Regions from separate parts of the Mesorhizobium sp. ES1-6 genome, predicted to be linked through region 2. Evidence: riboswitches for the same ligand, from Rfam matches in the RefSeq annotation. Region 2 holds a riboswitch; the other holds the start of a gene.

Region 1 (9,688 bases), on a different contig from region 2:
ACTGTGGCCATGGGGAAGCGGGAAGATCGGCATGCCGGGGGGAGAAGCCCCCATCTTCGTGCCTCGTGTCCCGTATTTCCCGGCCGGCACGCTGCGCGAAGTGCTCGACCATCCCTATGGTGTCGCTCCCGCAAGCGATGCCGAACTTTCGGCGGTGCTTGCCGAAGTCGGCCTCGAGCGGCTGTCGTCCTCGCTCGACCGGTCGGCCCGCTGGGAGCGTGAGTTGGGCGATGACGAACAGCGATCGCTCGCCTTTGCCAGGCTTGCGCTGCGAAAGCCGAAATGGGTGATCATCGATGAAGCGATGGATGCGTTCGACGGCCCGTCCCTCAGGCGCGTGCTGTCGCTCATGGACAAACATCTGAAGGGTGCGGCGATCATCAATATCGGGCGCGGCCTGCACAACAATCAGTTCTTTCCGCGCTCGCTGACGATCGTAAAGGATACCGGGGCGCCGGCGCTGAGACCCGCCCGCGTCAGGGCAGGGGCCATCGAACCGCCGCCGGTCGCTGCCCGGCGCAAGAAATAACACGGCCGGCACTCGGACCGACCGGGCGCGCAGCCGTAAGCTTTATTTCGCCGTGATCGCGAGCGACGGTCGCGATCGAAACATCGCTCGTGCTGGCCATGCTTGAGACAATGAGCCTGCTTGCCTGCCTGACTTGCGCCGAGGCCGCTCCGGTTCCTTCGGCGCCGGACAGGCTGGCCGTCGACGTCGAACTGGTGCTGGCGGTCGATATCTCGCTGTCAATGGACGAGACCGAGTTCGCCCTGCAACGCGCCGGCTATGTCGAGGCGCTGCGGCACGCCGATTTCATCCAGGCCGTCCGTTCCGGACATACCGGGCGCATCGCGCTCGCCTATTTCGAGTGGGCCGGCACGGTGCGCGACGACGCGGTCATCGGCTGGCAGATCATCGACAGCGCCAAGAGTGCCAACGATTTTGCCGACAAGCTCGCGGCCCGCCCTTTCCGGAGCTTCCGCGGCACCTCGATTTCAACTGCGCTTGCCTTCGGGACCGGGCTTTTCGACGGCACCAGTTTCGTGGGCGAACGCAGCGTCATCGACATATCCGGCGACGGCCCGAACAATATCGGGCCACCGGTCACCGCGACGCGCGATGCGGCCATTGCCAAGGGCATCGTCATCAACGGCCTGCCGATCCTGATTAAGCCATCGCCGACATTCAGCCATCTCGACCAGTATTATGCCCAGTGCGTGACCGGTGGACCCGGTTCCTTCGTGCTGCCGATCCACGCGGCCGCCGAATTCTCGACGGCGATCCGGCGCAAGCTGATCCTCGAGGTCAGCGGCATCCAGGACACGCCCAAAATCACGCCCGTCAACATGGAAGCGCCGGTCGACTGTCTTCTGGGTGAGCGGGACCGGCGGTTCCTGTCGGATCCCTATTTCCCGGAACTGGATCGATAGAGCGGTTCAGCGTTTAATAGAAACGCCGAACCGCTCTAACTCTTTGTTTCCACGCAATTCCCAAGGGGAAGAGCTACGCGCTTCTCCCGGGAAAACCGTTACACGCTTTTCCTGGAATTGCTCTAGGCCTGGCCGTGGTTCAGGCAGGCCGGGCGCCGCGTTCGTCGCGGAACTTGTTGGAGAGATCGCGCCGCCAGCGCCGGCCCTGGACATATCCGCTGACCAGTTCCGGCAAGGAGTAGCCGAGCGCCTTCGAAGAGCGATTGGCCATGTAACCCTCGAACGCCTCCGGTATCCGGCCCCTGAGAATGTCGGCGATGATCTGCCGTGCGATCATGTAAGGCGGGATGTGCGGGTAGGAGTGGGCGATATGCGGGTGTTTGCCCATCAGGTTCGCATAGGCCTCGACGTAGCCCGCCCGGCGGCCCGAAATCGAATTCTGCGAATTGTATTTCGTCCAGTCCATATCTCCCGACAGTTGCGCGCCGAACCGTCGCGCCAGGCGCAGGAGCAATTCGCGGTCCTGCATCCGGTTGATGTCGCTGTCATAGCCGCCAATCTCCAGCAAGGCCTCGCGGCGGGCCGATATCGCGGAGCCGGCGATGAAGATCGTCTGGGCGACGAGCGTCCGCTCCAACAGCATTGGGCTGACGAAGGTCTCGGGATTGACGCAGTTGGTGCTGCGGCTGCCCTTCCGGGAGACAAAGGAGCTGAGCAGCACCTGAAGCGCGGCATTGTCGTCGAACCAGGCCAGGGTCCGCTCGAGCCGGTGCGGCAGGTAGACGTCGTCGGAATCGAGAAATGTCACCACCGGAGCCCGCGCACGCTCGATGCCGGCATTCCTGGCGGCGTTGGCGCCGCGCCATTTCGCGCCGACATAGACCAGCCGTGGATCGCTGATGCGGGCCAGCGCGGCCGCGGTTCCATCGGTCGAACCATCGTCGACGACGATATGCTCGAAACGCGGCATGCTCTGGGCAAGCACGCTTTCGACGGCGCGGAGCACCGTTTCGCGCCGGTTGTGGGTCGGCGTGATGACCGTGATGAGCGGCGCCATGTCCACAGTCCTGGCCATGTCAGCTATGACCCACATGAACAGGCACGAGTTCCGGCTCGTCCCGGACCAGGCCAAGCGCCATGGCCGCCTGGCCGAAAAAAACCAGCGTGCAAAAGGCCAATCCGACGACCAGGGCGAACGGAATTTGCCAGGCCGGCATTCCGAGTTGCGACGCATGCGCAAGGATGCGCCCGCTTACGCGCCGGGACATCGAAAACCAGCGCCTCGTCGCTTTCAGCACGCGACCGGGACGTGACGGCGATTCCAGCGCCACATATTTCCGGTCCGCATCGCGGCCGGTGACCAGAGCGCGCCAGAAGAAAAACCGCCAGCCACGCGGGGGATAGTGGCTCGCCCGTGCATTGACCCTGACGAAATCATGTCCACTTTCCCGCAACTGGCTGGTCAGCAGCGTGCAGGAAACCTTGAAGCCATTGCTGGCGGGATAGGGGTGGCTAGCCAACCAGCTTCTGCGAAAGGCACAATTGTTGGCGTTCATCGCTCGCCTGGAAGCGAAACGCTGATCACCGTCGCGCAGCGGGAAGAACCATAGGAGGGCAAAGGTCCGAGAGGCGAAATCGTCATGGCCGAGATAGGTGTAGCCATTTACGGCAATCGTCTTCGGGTCTTCCATCGGCTTGACAAGCGCGGACAGCCAACCATCTTCGACCACCGTGTCGGAATCGCAGAAGATGACGACGTCGCCATTTGCCAACGCAGCACCGGCATTCTTGACCTCATAATACCGGCCGCCGGGACAGGCGCTGAAAAGCATAGTCGCGGCCGTGGCAAGTTGCGGAACTAGTTCGAGGATACGGTGCTGGAGAAGCGGCGTGTCGGTGCTCTGTCCGCTGTGAACGACAATAAGCTGCGGCTTGGGATAATGGCCGTTCGTCGTCGTGCGTTCTATTTCCCGCGCCAAGGCAGTCAACGAAATGCCAATTTCGTCCTCGTTCATGGACTTGGCATTTTCCATTTCAACAACGATCGAATACGTCTGATTCTTCGGTTCCATGCTCCCGCCCAGCATCTATTCGGCGCGACGCTACAAAGAACATGTCCCTGTGTCATCACATGATGCGACGTTCAACACCTTCCGAAATGACGAATTTCTGACTTGGCGCCCCAATCGCAACACTCCTCGCGCGTCAGGAGACCTGCAAAGCCCGCACGATCGACGCTGATTCGCATATGTCGTTCTTATTATCTCGGAAGTAATCGAATTGCGTCGTGCTCCTTGGCAATTTGCGATCGTGAAGCTGGCAACTCAGCTTCGATCGAAAGGAGTTTCGTCCATGACCGCTTACGCCGTTGCCCATATGCGTCAAACCACGATGGGTCCTGAGATCGTCGAGTACCTGCACAGGATCGATGCCACGCTGGAACCTTTCGGCGGCCGTTTCCTGATCCACGGCGGCAATCTGGAGGTGGTCGAGAACGACTGGCCGGGCCACCTCATCATCATCGAATTCCCTGACAGGGCGGATGTGCGCGAGTGGTATGCTTCGCCGGCCTATCGGGCGATCCTGGCGCTGCGGACCAACAATTCGCTGTCGGATGTGGTGTTCGCCGACGGCGTCGAACATCCGCACAAGGCGACGGATGTCCTGGGATAGGATTGGGCTGGCAGCCCTACCGCTTCAGCAAGAACACCGCCTGCTGGCCGAAGAAATTCCAGAACCACCAAGGCATCGACAGGCCGATCTTCTGGCCGTTGGCGTCGAGCGCGGTCGCCTTTTCCACCGTCGCGCCAAGCTCATCGCACAGATTGACGAAGTCGCGGATGGTGCAGAAGTGGATGTTGGGTGTGTCGTACCAGGAATAGGGCAGATCCTTGGTCACCGGCATGCGGCCCTCGACGAACAGCGACAGGCGTACCCGCCAATGGCCGAAATTGGGGAACGAGACGATGGCGCGGTTGCCGATCCTGAGCAGTTCGTCGAGCACCAGCTTGGGGTTGCGGGTCGCCTGCAGGGTCTGTGACAGGACGACGAAGTCAAAACCCTTGTCGGGATAGAATTCGAGGTCGGTGTCGGCATCGCCCTGGATGACGCTTAGCCCGCGCGCAACGCATTCGTTGACGCCACGCTGCGACAGTTCCAGGCCGCGCCCGTCGACCTGCTTGGTTTCCTGCAGCAATTCGAGTAGCAAGCCGTCGCCGGAGCCGACGTCGAGCACGCGCGATTGCGGCGGGATGAGATTGGCGACGACCTCGAGGTCGACACGCTGGCTGCCGTTGACGCTCATGATGCGAGTCCCCTGGCGCGCGCGGCGGAGCCGATGAAGCCGTTGATGGCGGCAAACAGTTCCGGTTCGTCGAGCAGGAACGCATCGTGGCCGCGGTCGGTCTCGATCTCGACGAAGGACACCGAGGCGCCAGCGGCGTTGAGCGCGTGCACGATCGAGCGGCTCTCCTCGGTCGGGAAAAGCCAGTCCGACGTGAAGGACACCAGGCAGAAACGGGTCCTGGTGCCGGCAAAGGCGTCCGCCAACCTGCCACCATGGTCGGCGGCAAGGTCGAAATAATCCATAGACCGCGTCATGTAGAGATAGGCGTTGGCGTCGAAACGGTCGACGAAGGTCATGCCCTGGTGACGCAGATAGCTCTCGATCTGGAAATCGGCATCGAAGCCGAAGGTCAGCGCTTCGCGGTCCTGCAGATTGCGGCCGAATTTGCGGTGCAGGGCGGCTTCCGACAGATAGGTGATGTGGGCTGCCATGCGCGCCACCGCCAGCCCCTTTTCCGGGCGCTTGCCGTGCTCGAAATATTTGCCGCCATGCCAGTCCGGATCTGCCATCACGGCCTGGCGCCCGACCTCGTGGAAGGCGATGTTCTGTGACGAGTGGCGCGCGCCGGTGGCGATCGGCAGTGCCGAAAAGACCCGTTCGGGATAGCTCGACGCCCATTGCAGAACCTGCATGCCGCCCATCGAACCGCCGAGCACGCAGAACAGCTTCTCGATGCCGAAATGGTCGACCAGCATCTGCTGCGCGCGTACCATGTCGCGGATGGTGATGACAGGAAGGTCAAGGCCATAGGGCTTTCCCGTGGCGGGGTTGGTCGAGGCCGGCCCAGTGGAACCGAGGCAGCCGCCGATGACGTTGGAGCAGATGACAAAGAAGCGGTTGGTGTCGATGATCTTGCCCGGGCCGATCAGCACTTCCCACCAGCCCGGCTTGCCGGTCACCGGATTGGTGTTGGCGACATGCTGGTCGCCGGTCAGCGCGTGGCAGACGAGGATGGCATTGGAGCGCGCGTCGTTCAAAACGCCATAGGTCTGGTAGGCGATCTGGAACGGCGACAGCAGTGTGCCGGCATCGAGCTTGAGCGGCTTGTCGGGTCCGAAACGCAACACCAGGCTCGACGGATTGTCGACCTCGTTGTTGGTCCTTGCTGCGCGCGGAGCGGCCATTCTCAATCTCTCTTGCTGCATCGTTTCTTGCGAAGTCGCCGCTTGTTTTCGCGGCGCCGATGCGGTCGTCCGGCCGGGAGCGGACAATAAAAAACCGGCATTGCCTTCGCAAAGCCGGTTACGTCACGCAAACGGCCCTTTAGCGAATTGTTTAACGTGGCTGCAAGCCGACCGGCCAAATCACCACGGAACTGTCATCGTTCTTCTAGAACCCGCCCGGCTCGCCGTCAATGGCGGCCACTGCCACCACAGCCGGCTCTCGACATTGCCGGCCATGGCTTGTATCTCCGCTGCGGCTTCCGGATGGAGGCGCTTTCGACGGATTTTGCAAGACATGAACCAGATATCGGATCAGGCACGTCCAACCCCGCGTGCGGGCATCATGGAGATAGACGCCTACGTGCCGGGAAAGAGCGCCGCACCGGCCGGTGTCGCCAAGGTCTACAAGCTGTCGTCAAACGAGAATCCGCTTGGGCCTTCGCCCAAGGCGATCGAGGCAGCGCGTGAGGTAGCCGCCAAACTCGACATCTATCCCGACGGCACCGCGAGGCGGTTGCGCGAGGCGATCGCCGAGGTGCATGGCCTCAACGCGCAGAACATCATCTGTTCCAACGGTTCCGACGAGATCCTCGGGCTGCTGGCGCAGACCTATCTCGCGCCCGGCGACGAGGCCATGTTCACCGAACATGCCTTCATGGTCTACAAGATCTACATCCAGTCGGCGGGCGCCACTCCGGTCGTGGTCAAGGAGACCGACGAGCGCGCCGACATCGATGCGATGCTGGCGGCGGTGACGCCGCGCACGAAAATCGTGTTCCTGGCCAATCCCAACAATCCGACCGGCACCTATGTGCCGTTCCAGGAGGTGCGCCGCCTGCATGCCGGACTGCCGAAAAACGTGCTGCTGGTGCTCGACGCGGCCTATGCCGAATATGTCCGCCGCAACGATTATGAGGCCGGCATCGAGCTGGCCGGCAGCGCCGAGAATGTGGTGATGACCCGCACCTTCTCCAAGATCGGCCTCGGCGGAGCGCGTATCGGCTGGATGTATGGTCCCATGCACATCGTCGACGCGATCAACCGCGTGCGCGGTCCCTTCAACGTCAATGCGACGGCGATCGAGGCCGGCATCGCCGCGATCCGCGACCGCGCTCATGTCGAGCGCAGCGTGGCGCATAACGACACCTGGCTCACCTGGCTGAGCGAGGAGATGACCAGGCTCGGCCTGCGCGTGACGCCGAGCGTCGGCAATTTCCTGCTCATTCATTTTCCCGACGACCAGAAGCATTCAGCGGCGGCGGCGGACGATTATCTGAGCGCGCGCGGCTATATTCTGCGGCGCGTTTCAGGCTACGGCTTTCCCAACGCGCTGCGCATGACCGTCGGCACCGAGGAGGCCAATCGCGGTGTCGTCGCCGCGCTCGCGACATTCCTGAAAAGCCAGAACGCCTGAAAAGCCAGAACGCCTGAAAAATCCAGAACGCCTGAAAAGCTAGAACGTCCGAGAAGCTGGAACGCCATGACATCACCGATGTTTGAAAAGATCGCGCTTGTCGGCATCGGCCTGATCGGCTCGTCGCTGGCCCGTGTCATCCGCCGCGAAGGCTTGGCTCGCCATGTCGCGATCTCGACCCGCAGCGCGGCAACGCTCAAGCGGGCCGAGGAATTGGGGCTCGGCGATTCCTACACCACCGACGCCAGGGAAGCGGTGCGCGATGCCGATCTGATCATCGTCTCGGTGCCGGTGGGCTCATCCGGGGCGGTGGCGCAGGAGATCGCGCCGGCGCTGAAGCCCGGAGCGATCCTCACCGATGTCGGCTCGACCAAGGCCTCGGTCATCGCGCAGATGCAGCCGCATGTGCCCGATGGCGTCCATTTCATTCCCGGCCATCCGCTGGCGGGTACCGAAAAATCCGGCCCGGATGCCGGGTTTGCCGACCTGTTCGACAATCGCTGGTGCATCTTCACGCCGGTGCCGGGCACCGATGCGGGTGCCTTGGAAAGGCTGTCGGAATTCTGGCGCCGCTGCGGCGCCAACATCGACACGATGGACCCGCAGCATCACGACATGACGCTCGCCATCGTCTCGCATCTGCCGCACATCATCGCCTACAACATCGTCGGCACCGCCGACGATCTGGAATCGGTGACCAAGACGGAAGTCATCAAATATTCCGCCTCCGGTTTTCGCGATTTCACGCGCCTGGCTGCCTCCGACCCGACCATGTGGCGCGATGTGTGCCTGCACAACAAGGATGCCATCCTGGAAATGCTGGCGCGGTTTTCGGAAGACCTGGCGTTCCTGCAGCGCGCGATCCGCTGGGGCGACGGCGACAAGCTCTTTGACCTGTTCACCCGCACCCGAGCCGTGCGCCGCTCGATCATTGAGGCCGGGCAGGACATCGACGTACCCGACTTTGGCCGCCAGGCGGTCGAGCATCCCAAAGGGAGCTGATATTCAGGTGAGGCCGGCCTGCAAATGGCTGATACCTGCGCTTCCGGTGCTCACGTACAAAGGTACGCTCCGCTCCGGTTCTCGGCATCAGCCATTTTCGACTCGGCCTGACCTGAATCTCAACTCCCTTAGCGTTGTTAGAGTGTCGGCCAGGTCACTGCCATCATGGCGAGCGTCTCCGCCCGATCCGGTGCGCCCAGCCTGCCGCCGAAGCGCAGGCATTTGAGCGCGGCGGCGGCACTTGCAAAGCGCAGCGCCTGCTCGACCGGCATGGCTTCCGCCAGCCCGACGGCAAAGGCGCCGTGAAAGACATCGCCCGCCGCCAGCGTGTCGACCGCCTTGATCCTCGGGGCCTCGACATGGCGGGATGATCCCGCCTTGCGATCGAACCACCATGTGCCCGCCGCGCCGCCGGTGACGGCGACGAAGGCATCGGTGCGGGAAGCGAGTTCGGTGCAGGCGGTCTGCAGATCCAGCGCGTGGCCGCATACGATGCGGACCGCCGGCTCGGAAGCGACGATGTGCGAGGCCAGCGGCAACAGCTGCTCCAGCACCGTCAGCGGCGCGGTGTCGGCATCGAGGATCGCCGGCCGGCCGGCCGCGCGCGCCGCCTTCAGGGCAAGTGCCGCGGCACCCGGCCAGCGCACATCGGCCAGCACGGCATCGAATGCCGTGATGTCGGGAAACGGCAAAGCCGCGGGATCAGCCTGCGCGCGCGGGTCGTAGAAGGGCACAATGATGCGCTCGCCATGTGCGTCGACCAGGATCGAGGCCAGTGCCGAGCGCGCGCCGCTGACGCGGCGCACATGGCTGCAATCGACGCCCTCGGCTCCTATTCCGGCAATCAGTTGGTCGCCGACCGGATCGTCGCCGGCGCTCGCCCATAGCGACACCTCGGCGCCCAGGCGATGCGCGGCGCAGGCCGCGCTGGTGGCCATGCCCGAGGCGATCTGGACGCCTTCGGAAGCGATGAATTTCCCCTGATGGTGGGGCAATGTGTCGACCCGTAGGATCGTGTCCAGCGTCAGCGCGCCAACACTCAGGAGCCTCGCCGATCTTGCCATGGGTGCTATTGCACCGGCTTGATCTTGCCCAGCGGAATGAAGCCGAGCGAGGCCTTGCCCTTGACCACTTTCAGCGGCATCGACGGTTCGCTGCCGAGCAGCGCCAGGGCGGCAAAACCCTGCTCGATCGCATTCTTCTGCTCGGGTATGGCGCCGGCAAGGATGGATGCCACGGCCTTGGGATCCTTGATCTTGATCATCAGATCGGCGTCGACCAGGCCGTCCACGTCAACCGATAGCGGCCCGGAAAGGGTGACACGCGCCGTCC
Region 2 (9,688 bases):
ATCGGGAGCAGGCGCCGGCCGTGCTGTTGGCCGGCGCCTGCTCAGTCAGAAGCCGATTACAGCCAGGCGCGGAGCCAGACGCGCTCGCGCCAGCAGCGGCTACGGCGGCGGCCATGGCGCCAGTAGCTGCGGCAAACTCGTCTCCAGCCGCGGCGACGCCCGTGGCGACGGCGCCACCGGCCATTGTAGCCATCGTGCCCATGGTGGCCACGATGCCCGCTGCGATGCGAGACCTGCTCCAGCTCGACCGCCTCATCCCCTTCGAAGACCGCCGAATCCGGCTTGTCCAGCTCATCGAGAATTCCGTTGCCCTGGGGAACACCTGCAACCGCGCGGCCGGTTCCGGCTACACCAGCAAACGCCACTGCCCCCGCAACGCCAAGCAATCCAGTAAGAAACAACCGACGTTCCATAAAGACCTCCCGAGTTGTTGACCATCGACACCTTGTTCCCTCGCCCAAAAAGGCTCCAGCGCGCATGCCGATTGGTTTGAACGCGCGACTGCAATTCTCGTTCCATCATCCCACTTCGCGCAGGATGAAATCATGCAGCATCTTGGCCGCCGGCGACAGTACGCGATTCCTGACCGTAATCAGGCTGTAGGGCCTGACCTCGATGTCGAATTCGGTCTGGACGACATCGATGGCGCCGGCAAGCCCGTCCGGATTCTGGATGAATTTCGCCACCTGCACCGAGACAGGGGCGATGGCATCGGATTGCGCGACCATGACCAGGGTCAGCAGCAGCGAGCTGGTGTTCAAGATGCGGTCCGGCAGCGCGATGTTGCGGTTCAGGAAGTTGCTCTCCATCGCCTGGCGCAAGGGCGAACCGCCCGACTGGAAGACCCAGTCATAGGCAGCGGTGTCTTCCAGCCGCACCACATTGCCCCTGGCGAGCGGGTGGCCGCGGCGCACGATCAGGCAGGCCTTCTCGACGCCGATCACACGCGATTCGAACAGCCGCGGATTGAGGTCGTCGGGAATGCGGGCGATGATGAAGTCGTGGCGCGAGGCGATCAGCTCGCGGGCGAGCACGTTAGACGTCTCGACCTGCATGGTGATCTCGATGCGCGGGTAGATGCGGCGGATCTCGCGGATCGCCGGCACCGCCAATTCGATTGCCGGCGCGGTCACCGCGCCGAGGAAGACCGCGCCGCCCTTACCGGCCTTGAGCTCGGCAATCTCGCGGTCGGCCTCGCGCATCTCGAGCAGGATCGAGCGAGCTCGCCTGGCGAGTGCCTGGCCATAGGGCGTGAGGGTGACGCCGCGCGGCAGCCGTTCGCACAGTTTGACGTCGAGCACCGCCTCCATCTCGGCGATCATGCGCGAGGCGGCCGGCTGGGAGATGTTCATCACCTGGGCCGCGGCGCTCACCCTTCCGTGATCGTCGAGGGCGGCGATCATGCGCATGTGGCGCAAGCTCAGGCCGCTCCGCAGCAGCGTCTCCCCGTCTCTGGGGAGCTTCTCGTAACTCACTGGAATTGCATCGGGATCGCGCAATGCCGCCATGATCTTCCAATCTTTCCGCCGGTTCCTTCAGCATGCTAAATCATACCGGTTTCGGTATAGCAATCACCAGAGATCGCATTTGACAGTTATGTCAAAGCGACCCACCCTTCGCGCGTTCCGAAGCGCAGGGGTCGGCGACGGCCAAAATCGTATCGATTGAAACTGCGTCGCGGAGCCGATTGGGAGGATACCGGAGATCGATAAAGCCGACAGCGGCGCGTTTGCGCTCCTGCTTGGCCGCGCGGCCCGCGAAGCCCCGAGGTGTCGCGTCCATCAACCAGGGAGAGTAATGTGAAGATTATCAAGACGCTGGCCGCCGTGGCGGCCCTTGGCATCGCTGCCATGAGCTATCAGGCGCACGCGGCCGACAAGGGTCTTGTCGGCGTGCTCATGCCGACCAAGACCTCGCAGCGCTGGATCAATGACGGCGACGCCGTCAAGTCCCAGCTCGAGGCTCTCGGCTACACGGTCGACCTGCAATATGCGCAGGACGACATCCCCAACCAGCTTAGCCAGCTGGAAAACGAAATCACCAAGGGCCCGAAGGCGCTGATCATCGCCTCGATCGACGGCACCACCCTGTCGGATGCGCTGCAGAAGGCCAACGACGCGGGCGTCGTCGTCATCGCCTATGACCGCCTGATCAAGAAGACCAAGAACGTCGACTATTACACAACCTTCGACAATTTCGGCGTCGGCGTGATCCAGGCTAATTCCCTGGTCAAGGGCCTCAAGGAGCGTTTCCCGAACACCAAGCCGTGGAACGTCGAACTGTTCGGCGGTTCGCCCGACGACAACAACGCCTTCTTCTTCTACAATGGCGCGATCTCGGTCCTGCAGCCGCTGATCGACGACGGCTCGATCAAGATCAAGTCCGGCCAGACCGGCATGGACAAGGTCGGCACGCTGCGCTGGCTCGCCGCCACCGCCCAGGCGCGCATGGACAACCTGCTGTCGGCCAACTACTCGGACGGCAGCCGCGTCGATGGCGTTCTGTCGCCCTATGACGGCCTTTCGCGCGGCATCACCGCCTCGCTGCGCGCCGTCGGCTACGGCACCGACGCACAGCCCTGGCCGATCGTGACCGGCCAGGACGCCGAGACCGCCTCGGTCAAGCTGATCATCTCGGGCGAGCAGTACTCGACCGTGTTCAAGGACACCCGCGAACTGGCCAAGGCCACGGTGCAGCTGGTCGACAAGGTGCTCTCGGGCGGCAAGCCGGACGGCCTCGATGAAAAGACCTACAACAACGACGTCAAGGTGGTTCCCTCGATCCTGCTGACGCCGCATGAGGTCGACAAGTCGAACTACCAGGCGCTGGTCGTAGACTCCGGCTACATCAAGGCGGAAGACCTGAAGTAATCCCGGTTGCAAGGACAGGGGTCCTGCGCGACGCAGGGCCCCTTTTCGTTCACAAGCGGCCCCGGTATTGTTTCTGCCGGCCTAGAGCAATTCCAGGAAAAGCGCCTAGCGCTTTCCCTAGGGAATTGCGCCTAGCGCTTTCCCTAGGAAATTGCGTAAAAACAAGAAAGTCTAGGAGGAGCTTGCCTAATGACCTCGACGATTTTGGAGATGCGTGACATCACCAAGACGTTCCCCGGCGTGAAGGCGTTGTCGAACGTCAATCTCAGCGTCGAGGAAGGCGAAATCCATGCCGTGGTCGGCGAGAACGGCGCTGGAAAATCGACATTGATGAAGGTGCTGTCGGGCGTCTATCCCTCCGGCACCTATGATGGCCAGATCATCTTTCAGGGCCAGGAATGCCATTTCAAAGGCATCCATGACAGCGAACACAAGGGCATCGTCATCATCCACCAGGAGCTTGCGCTGGTGCCGATGCTGTCGATCGCCGAAAACATTTTCCTCGGCAACGAGCGCGCGAGACACGGCGTCATCGACTGGGACGCCAACGAGGCGCGCACGGCCGAGCTGTTGAAGAAAGTCGGGCTCAGGGAAGACCCCAAGACGCTGATCACCCATATCGGCGTCGGCAAGCAGCAGCTGGTCGAAATCGCCAAGGCGCTGAGCAAGGAAGTGAAGCTCTTGATCCTCGACGAGCCGACGGCGTCGCTCAGCGAAAAGGACAGCCAGGCGCTGCTCGATCTCCTGCTCGAGTTCAAGCGGCAGGGCATGACCTCGATCCTGATTTCCCACAAGCTCAACGAAGTGAACCGCGTCGCCGACAAGGTGACGGTGATCCGCGACGGGCGCACGATCGAAACATTGCCGAGGAAGGAGATCAGCGAGGACCGGATCATCACCTCGATGGTCGGCCGCTCACTTGACGACCGCTATCCACCGCGCGAGCCAAACATCGGCGACGTCATTTTCGAAGTCAAGGACTGGTCGGTCTACCACCCGATCCATGCCGAACGGCAGGTGATCAAGAGCATCGACCTCAAGGTGCGCAAGGGCGAAGTGGTCGGCATCGCCGGGCTGATGGGCGCCGGCCGCACCGAATTCGCCATGAGCCTGTTCGGTCGCTCCTATGGCCGGCGCATCAGCGGCGAGGTGTTGCTCAACGGCAAGCCCGTGGACCTTTCGACAGTGGGCAAGGCGGTGCAGAACGGCGTCGCCTATGTCACCGAGGACCGCAAGACCTATGGGCTGAACCTCATCGACCATATCAAGCACAATGTGACGCTGGCCAACCTCGGCGGCGTTTCCAGCGGCGGCGTCATCGACGACATGCGCGAGATGAGCGTCGCCAACGACTATCGCAAGAAGACCAATATCCGTGCGTCGAGCGTCTATCAGCTGACCGGCAATCTCTCGGGAGGCAACCAGCAGAAGGTGGTGCTGTCGAAATGGCTGTTCGCCGACCCGGAAGTTCTGATCCTCGACGAGCCTACGCGCGGCATTGACGTCGGCGCCAAGTACGAAATCTATACAATCATCGCCCGCCTCGCCGCCGAGGGCAAGGCGATCATCGTCATCTCGTCGGAAATGCCGGAACTGCTCGGCATCACCGACCGGATCTATGTCATGAACGAAGGACGCATCGTCGGCGAGATGGCGGCAAGCGACGCCAGCCAGGAAAAAATCATGCGCGCCATTGTCCGCGGAGAAGGAAAAGCATCATGAGCACAGACAGCGCTCCCGCGCCGCAAAGCGGCACCGCCGAGGACGTCAAGCAGGGGTCTCGCGTCGCCGTCTCCGCGCTGACGACGAACCTGCGCGAATACGGCCTGATCATCGCGCTGATCGTCATCATGCTATTCTTCCAGTACACGACGTCGGGAACGCTGTTCAAACCGGTCAACCTCAGCAATCTGGTGCAGCAGAACTCGTTCATCATCGTGATGGCGCTCGGCATGCTGCTGGTCATCGTCGCCGGCTATATCGATCTCAGCGTGGGATCGGTCGCCGGTTTCATCGGCGCGCTTGCCGCGATGATGATGGTGATCTGGCCGCTCGGCATATTCAGCAATCCGCTCGTGGTGTCGATCGTCTGCCTCATCGTCGGAGGGCTGATCGGCGCCGCGCAAGGGTACTGGATCGCCTATCACCGCATTCCGAGTTTCATCGTGACGCTGGCCGGCATGCTGATCTTCCGCGGCATCTGCCAGGCCCTGCTTGGCGGCGGCTCCTCGGTCGGCCCGCTCCCCGACAGCTTCAAGGCGCTGAGTTCCGGCTTCATCCCGGACGTGATCGGCCCGCTGACGCTGATCCCGCCGACAGTTAACGCGGCCGGCAAGACCATTTTGGGCAGCGGCCTGACGCTGCACATGACGACGGTCGTGCTCGGCCTGATCGCGGTGCTGGCCTATGCCTATTTCGGCTTCAGGACGCGGCGCAAGCGCGAGCTTCATGGTTATGAGGCAGAGCCTTTCACGCTGTTCGTCATCAAGACCCTGGTTGGCAGCGCGCTGGCGCTCTTCCTGGTCTTCCAGTTCGCGACCTATCGGGGCCTGCCTATCGTGCTCCTGGTGATGGGCGTGCTGATCTCGCTGTTCGTCTTCGTCACCAAGCGCATGACCATCGGCCGGCGCATCTATGCGATGGGCGGCAATGCCAAGGCCGCGCAGCTGTCGGGCATCAACACCGAAAAGCTGACGCTCTGGGTGTTCGTCAATATGGGCGTGCTGTCGGCGCTCGGCGGCCTGATCATCGCGGCGCGTCTCGGCCAGGCCGTGCCGGCGGCGGGCCTCGGCAGCGAGCTCGACGTGATCGCGGCCGTCTTCATCGGCGGCGCCTCGGCAATGGGTGGCGTCGGCCAGGTGATCGGCGCGGTGGTCGGCGGCTTCATCATGGGCGTGATGAACAACGGCATGTCGATCATGGGCGTCAATGTCGACTGGCAGCAGGTGGTCAAGGGCCTGGTGCTGCTCGGCGCCGTCATCTTCGACGTCTACAACAAGAACAAGGCTTAAGGGCTGGGGGCACAGACTAGGAGGCATACGGGTTCTAGACCGCGAAGCTGCCGGCAGACCGTCGGCACCAAGAAGTCCGTCGAGGACCAGGCTCGCGAACGCAATCCGGACGAAGCATTTCAACCGTGGCGCGTTCCCGCGCCGCGCCGGTGAGGATTTTGCCGATTGGCAGCCGGATACAGATAAATGAGAGAGGACTGATCATGCTGATCTCGCAGATTCTCGACGACGCCGAGACGATCCGTGTCGTTGCCCGCAGCGGCGGCAAAACCCGGATCATCAACGGGGCGCGAAGCGTCTATTCGCTGGCGATGGAGGCCGCCCGTACGGGTGTGGGCCTCGCCGCCCTGATCGAACGCAAGGGGCTCGGCGAGACGATCGATCTCGACGCCGCCTATAAAAGGGGGCGCCTGCTGTCTCCGATCAATCACCCCGACCCGGCGCATCTGCACCTGACCGGCACGGGGCTGACGCATCTCGGCTCGGCGGCAACGCGCGATTCCATGCACAAGAAGCTCAGCACCGACGGCGAGGAGCAGCTCACCGATTCCATGAAGATGTTCCGCATGGGACTGGAAGGCGGCAAACCCGCGAAAGGCCAGGTCGGCGTGCAGCCGGAATGGTTCTACAAGGGCAACGGCACCATGGCGGTCGCGCCGGGCGCGGCGCTCATGTCGCCGGCCTTTGCCAAGGATGCCGGCGAGGAACCCGAAGTCGCCGGGATCTATGTGATCGGCGACGACGGCGCCCCGTTCCGCGTCGGCTTCACCCTGTCGAACGAATTCTCCGACCATGTGACCGAGCGCGTGAACTATCTCTTCCTCGCCCACTCCAAGCTGCGCAATGCCTCGTTCGGGCCGGAGATCCTGATCGGAGACCTGCCTTCGGACATCAGAGGCACGTCGCGCATCGTGCGCGACGGCAAGACATTGTGGGAAAAGCCCTTCCTGTCGGGTGAAACGAACATGTCGCACACCATCGCCAATCTCGAACACCACCACTTCAAATATTCGGCCTTCCGCCAGCCGGGCGACGTGCATGTGCACATGTTCGGCACCGCCACGCTTTCCTTCGCCGACGGCATCAATACGGAGGCCGGCGACGTGTTCGAGATCGAGGCAGGGGATTTCGGACTGCCGCTGCGCAACCCGCTGGAAATCGAAAAGCCGGTGAAGGTGGCGGTGAAGGCGCTTTGAAAGCCATGAGCGCGGGATCTCCCTCTCGTGGGGAGATCGGCGGCTTCGACCTTACCGCACCGGGCGGAAATGCTTTGAGAGCTTGAGGCCTTGCGCCTGGTAGTTGGAGCCGAGATCGGTGCCGTAAAGCGCCTGCGGCCGCTTCAGCATGTGCTCGTAGACCAGCCGGCCGACGATCTGGCCATGGTCGAGGATGAACGGCACTTCGTGGCTGCGCACTTCGAGCACCGCCCGGCTGCCGGTGCCGCCGGACGCGGAATGGCCGAACCCCGGATCGAAAAAGCCGGCATAGTGGACACGGAACTCGCCGACCAGCGGGTCGAAGGGCGTCATCTCGGCGGCATAGAGCGGCGGCACATGCACCGCCTCCTGGCTGACGAGGATGTAGAACTCGTCGGGATCGAGCACCAGTTCGCCGGCTCCGCTCTTGTGGATCGGCTCCCAGAAGTCGACGACATCCTGCGCGGCACGCTTGTCGACATCGACGAGGCCGGTGTGGTGCTTGCCGCGATAGCCGACCAGCCCATCCTTGTCGCCGTTGAGGTCGATCGAAAGCGCGATGCCGCCACCGGAAATGTTGGGCGGGTCAGTGGCGACCAGCATTTCGGCGTTGTGCAACTCGTGCAACTCGGCTTCCGAAAGCAATGCGTTGCCGGTGCGAAAGCGGATCTGCGACAGGCGCGACCCGGTGCGCGCAATGATCGGGAAGGTGCGCGGGCTAACCTCGAGGTAGAGCGGACCGTGATAGCCGGCGGCGATCTTGTCGAACTCGTGGCCGCGGTCGGTCATCACGCGGGTGAAGATGTCGAGCCGCCCGGTCGAGCTCTTCGGATTGGCCGAGGCCGAAATGTCAGCCGGCAGCGCCAGACTTTCGAGTAGCGGCACGATATAGACGCAGCCGGTTTCGAGAACCGCGCCTTCGGTCAGATTGATCTCGTGGAGTTGCAGCCGATCGAGCTTTTCCGAAACCTTGTGGTTGGGACCGGGCAGGAACGAGGCGCGCACTCGCCAGGCCTTTTCACCCAATCTGAGATCAAGGCTGGCGGGCTGGATCTGGTCGGCATCCAGGGCGCGCGGCGACTTCAGCGCGCCGGACTGGAACAGCGCCGAAATGTCCTGATCGGGAAGAATGCCTGTCTGCCGCAAAGTCTGGCTCCGCCCCCAAGACTGGTCCCTTTGTTGCAGGTTCTTGCCGCAAAACCGCTGGGCACTTTCGCGGAACCTGCCTTGGTACAAACCTCTTAATGAAGCCGGCAATTGACGCAAGCGTGGCGCGGGTCTAAAGGGTCGTTATCCCGTGGTGATTTGGCCGGTCGGCTTGCAGCCACGTTAAACAAGTCGCTAAAGGACCGTCGGGCCGCAAGGCCGTATGGACCGGTTGCGACTTTTCGCGGCCGGTTTTTTTGTGTTTGGACAGGACGATGACGAGCAAGACGCGCAACTGGAAGCCTCAAACCGCACTCGTGCATGGCGGAACCCTGCGTTCCCAATTCGGCGAAACCGCCGAGGCGATGTATCTGACCCAGGGCTATGTCTACAAGACCGCCCAGGCGGCGGAAGCCCGGTTCAAGGGCGAAGAGCCAGGCTTCATCTATTCGCGCTACGCGAACCCGACCGTCGACATGTTTGAAAAGCGCATGTGCGCGCTGGAAGGCGCCGAGGACGCGCGCGCCACGGCATCGGGCATGGCGGCGGTGACGGCGGCCCTTCTGTGCAGCGTCAAGGCCGGCGACCATATCGTGGCGGCGCGCGCGCTGTTCGGCTCCTGCCGCTGGGTGGTCGAGACACTGGCGCCGCGCTACGGCATCGAGGCGACTTTGGTCGACGGTACCGATATCGCCAATTGGGAAAAGGCGGTCAGGCCGAACACCAAGCTGTTCTTCCTGGAAAGCCCCACCAACCCGACGCTGGAAGTGGTCGACATCGCGGCCGTCGCTTCGCTTGCCAATTCGATCGGCGGGCGGCTTGTCGTCGACAATGTCTTCGCCACGCCCCTGCAGCAGAAGCCGTTGCAGCTTGGCGCGCACATTGTCGTCTACTCGGCCACCAAGCACATTGACGGCCAGGGCCGCTGTCTCGGCGGCGTCATCCTGTCGGACAAGAAGTGGATCGACGAGAACCTGCACGACTATTTCCGCCACACCGGCCCGAGCCTGTCGCCCTTCAATGCCTGGACCTTGCTGAAGGGCCTGGAGACCTTGCCGCTGCGCGTGCGCCAGCAGACGGAAAGCGCCGGCAGGATCGCCGATTTCCTGGCCGAGCAGCCGCAGATCGCGCGTGTGATCTATCCCGGCCGCGCCGACCACCCGCAGGCCGAAATCGTCAAGAAGCAGATGTTGGGCGGCTCGACCCTGATCTGCCTCGACGTCAAGGGCGGCAAGCCGGCGGCCTTCGCCCTGCAGAACGCCCTCGACATCGTGCTGATCTCGAACAATCTCGGCGATGCCAAGAGCCTGATCACCCATCCGGCGACGACCACGCACAAGAACCTGAGCGACGAGGCCCGCGCCGAACTCGGCATCGGACCCGGTACGCTCAGGCTGTCGGTCGGCCTGGAGGATACCGACGACCTGCTGGAGGATATCGCGCAGGCGCTGAAGACGGCCAAGTA

The links. Region 2 has a riboswitch for S-adenosylmethionine ahead of LB564_RS06750 (O-succinylhomoserine sulfhydrylase). Riboswitches for the same ligand answer to the same signal wherever they lie in the genome.
Region 1: it holds a riboswitch for S-adenosylmethionine, as region 2 does, so the genes downstream of both, metX (homoserine O-acetyltransferase MetX) here and LB564_RS06750 (O-succinylhomoserine sulfhydrylase) in region 2, are expected to answer to the same signal.

What each region holds. Positions count from the first base shown of each region.
Region 1 is NZ_JAIUGU010000008.1:165,439-175,126, forward strand. Features, by position in the region: gene LB564_RS20430 (ABC transporter ATP-binding protein/permease) at 1-529, shown strand, start outside; gene LB564_RS20435 (DUF1194 domain-containing protein) at 628-1,431, shown strand; gene LB564_RS20440 (glycosyltransferase family 2 protein) at 1,571-2,488, opposite strand; gene LB564_RS20445 (glycosyltransferase family 2 protein) at 2,508-3,503, opposite strand; gene LB564_RS20450 (DUF1330 domain-containing protein) at 3,784-4,104, shown strand; gene metW (methionine biosynthesis protein MetW) at 4,121-4,735, opposite strand; gene metX (homoserine O-acetyltransferase MetX) at 4,732-5,901, opposite strand; SAM riboswitch at 6,021-6,098, opposite strand; gene hisC (histidinol-phosphate transaminase) at 6,236-7,354, shown strand; gene LB564_RS20470 (prephenate/arogenate dehydrogenase family protein) at 7,421-8,356, shown strand; gene LB564_RS20475 (sugar kinase) at 8,494-9,420, opposite strand; gene LB564_RS20480 (DUF2125 domain-containing protein) at 9,426-9,688, opposite strand, start outside.
Region 2 is NZ_JAIUGU010000002.1:421,302-430,989, forward strand. Features, by position in the region: gene LB564_RS06715 (hypothetical protein) at 114-434, shown strand; gene LB564_RS06720 (LysR family transcriptional regulator) at 519-1,508, opposite strand; gene chvE (multiple monosaccharide ABC transporter substrate-binding protein) at 1,800-2,870, shown strand; gene mmsA (multiple monosaccharide ABC transporter ATP-binding protein) at 3,060-4,592, shown strand; gene mmsB (multiple monosaccharide ABC transporter permease) at 4,589-5,881, shown strand; gene araD1 (AraD1 family protein) at 6,085-7,077, shown strand; gene LB564_RS06745 (2'-deoxycytidine 5'-triphosphate deaminase) at 7,129-8,223, opposite strand; SAM riboswitch at 8,365-8,442, shown strand; gene LB564_RS06750 (O-succinylhomoserine sulfhydrylase) at 8,499-9,688, shown strand, end outside.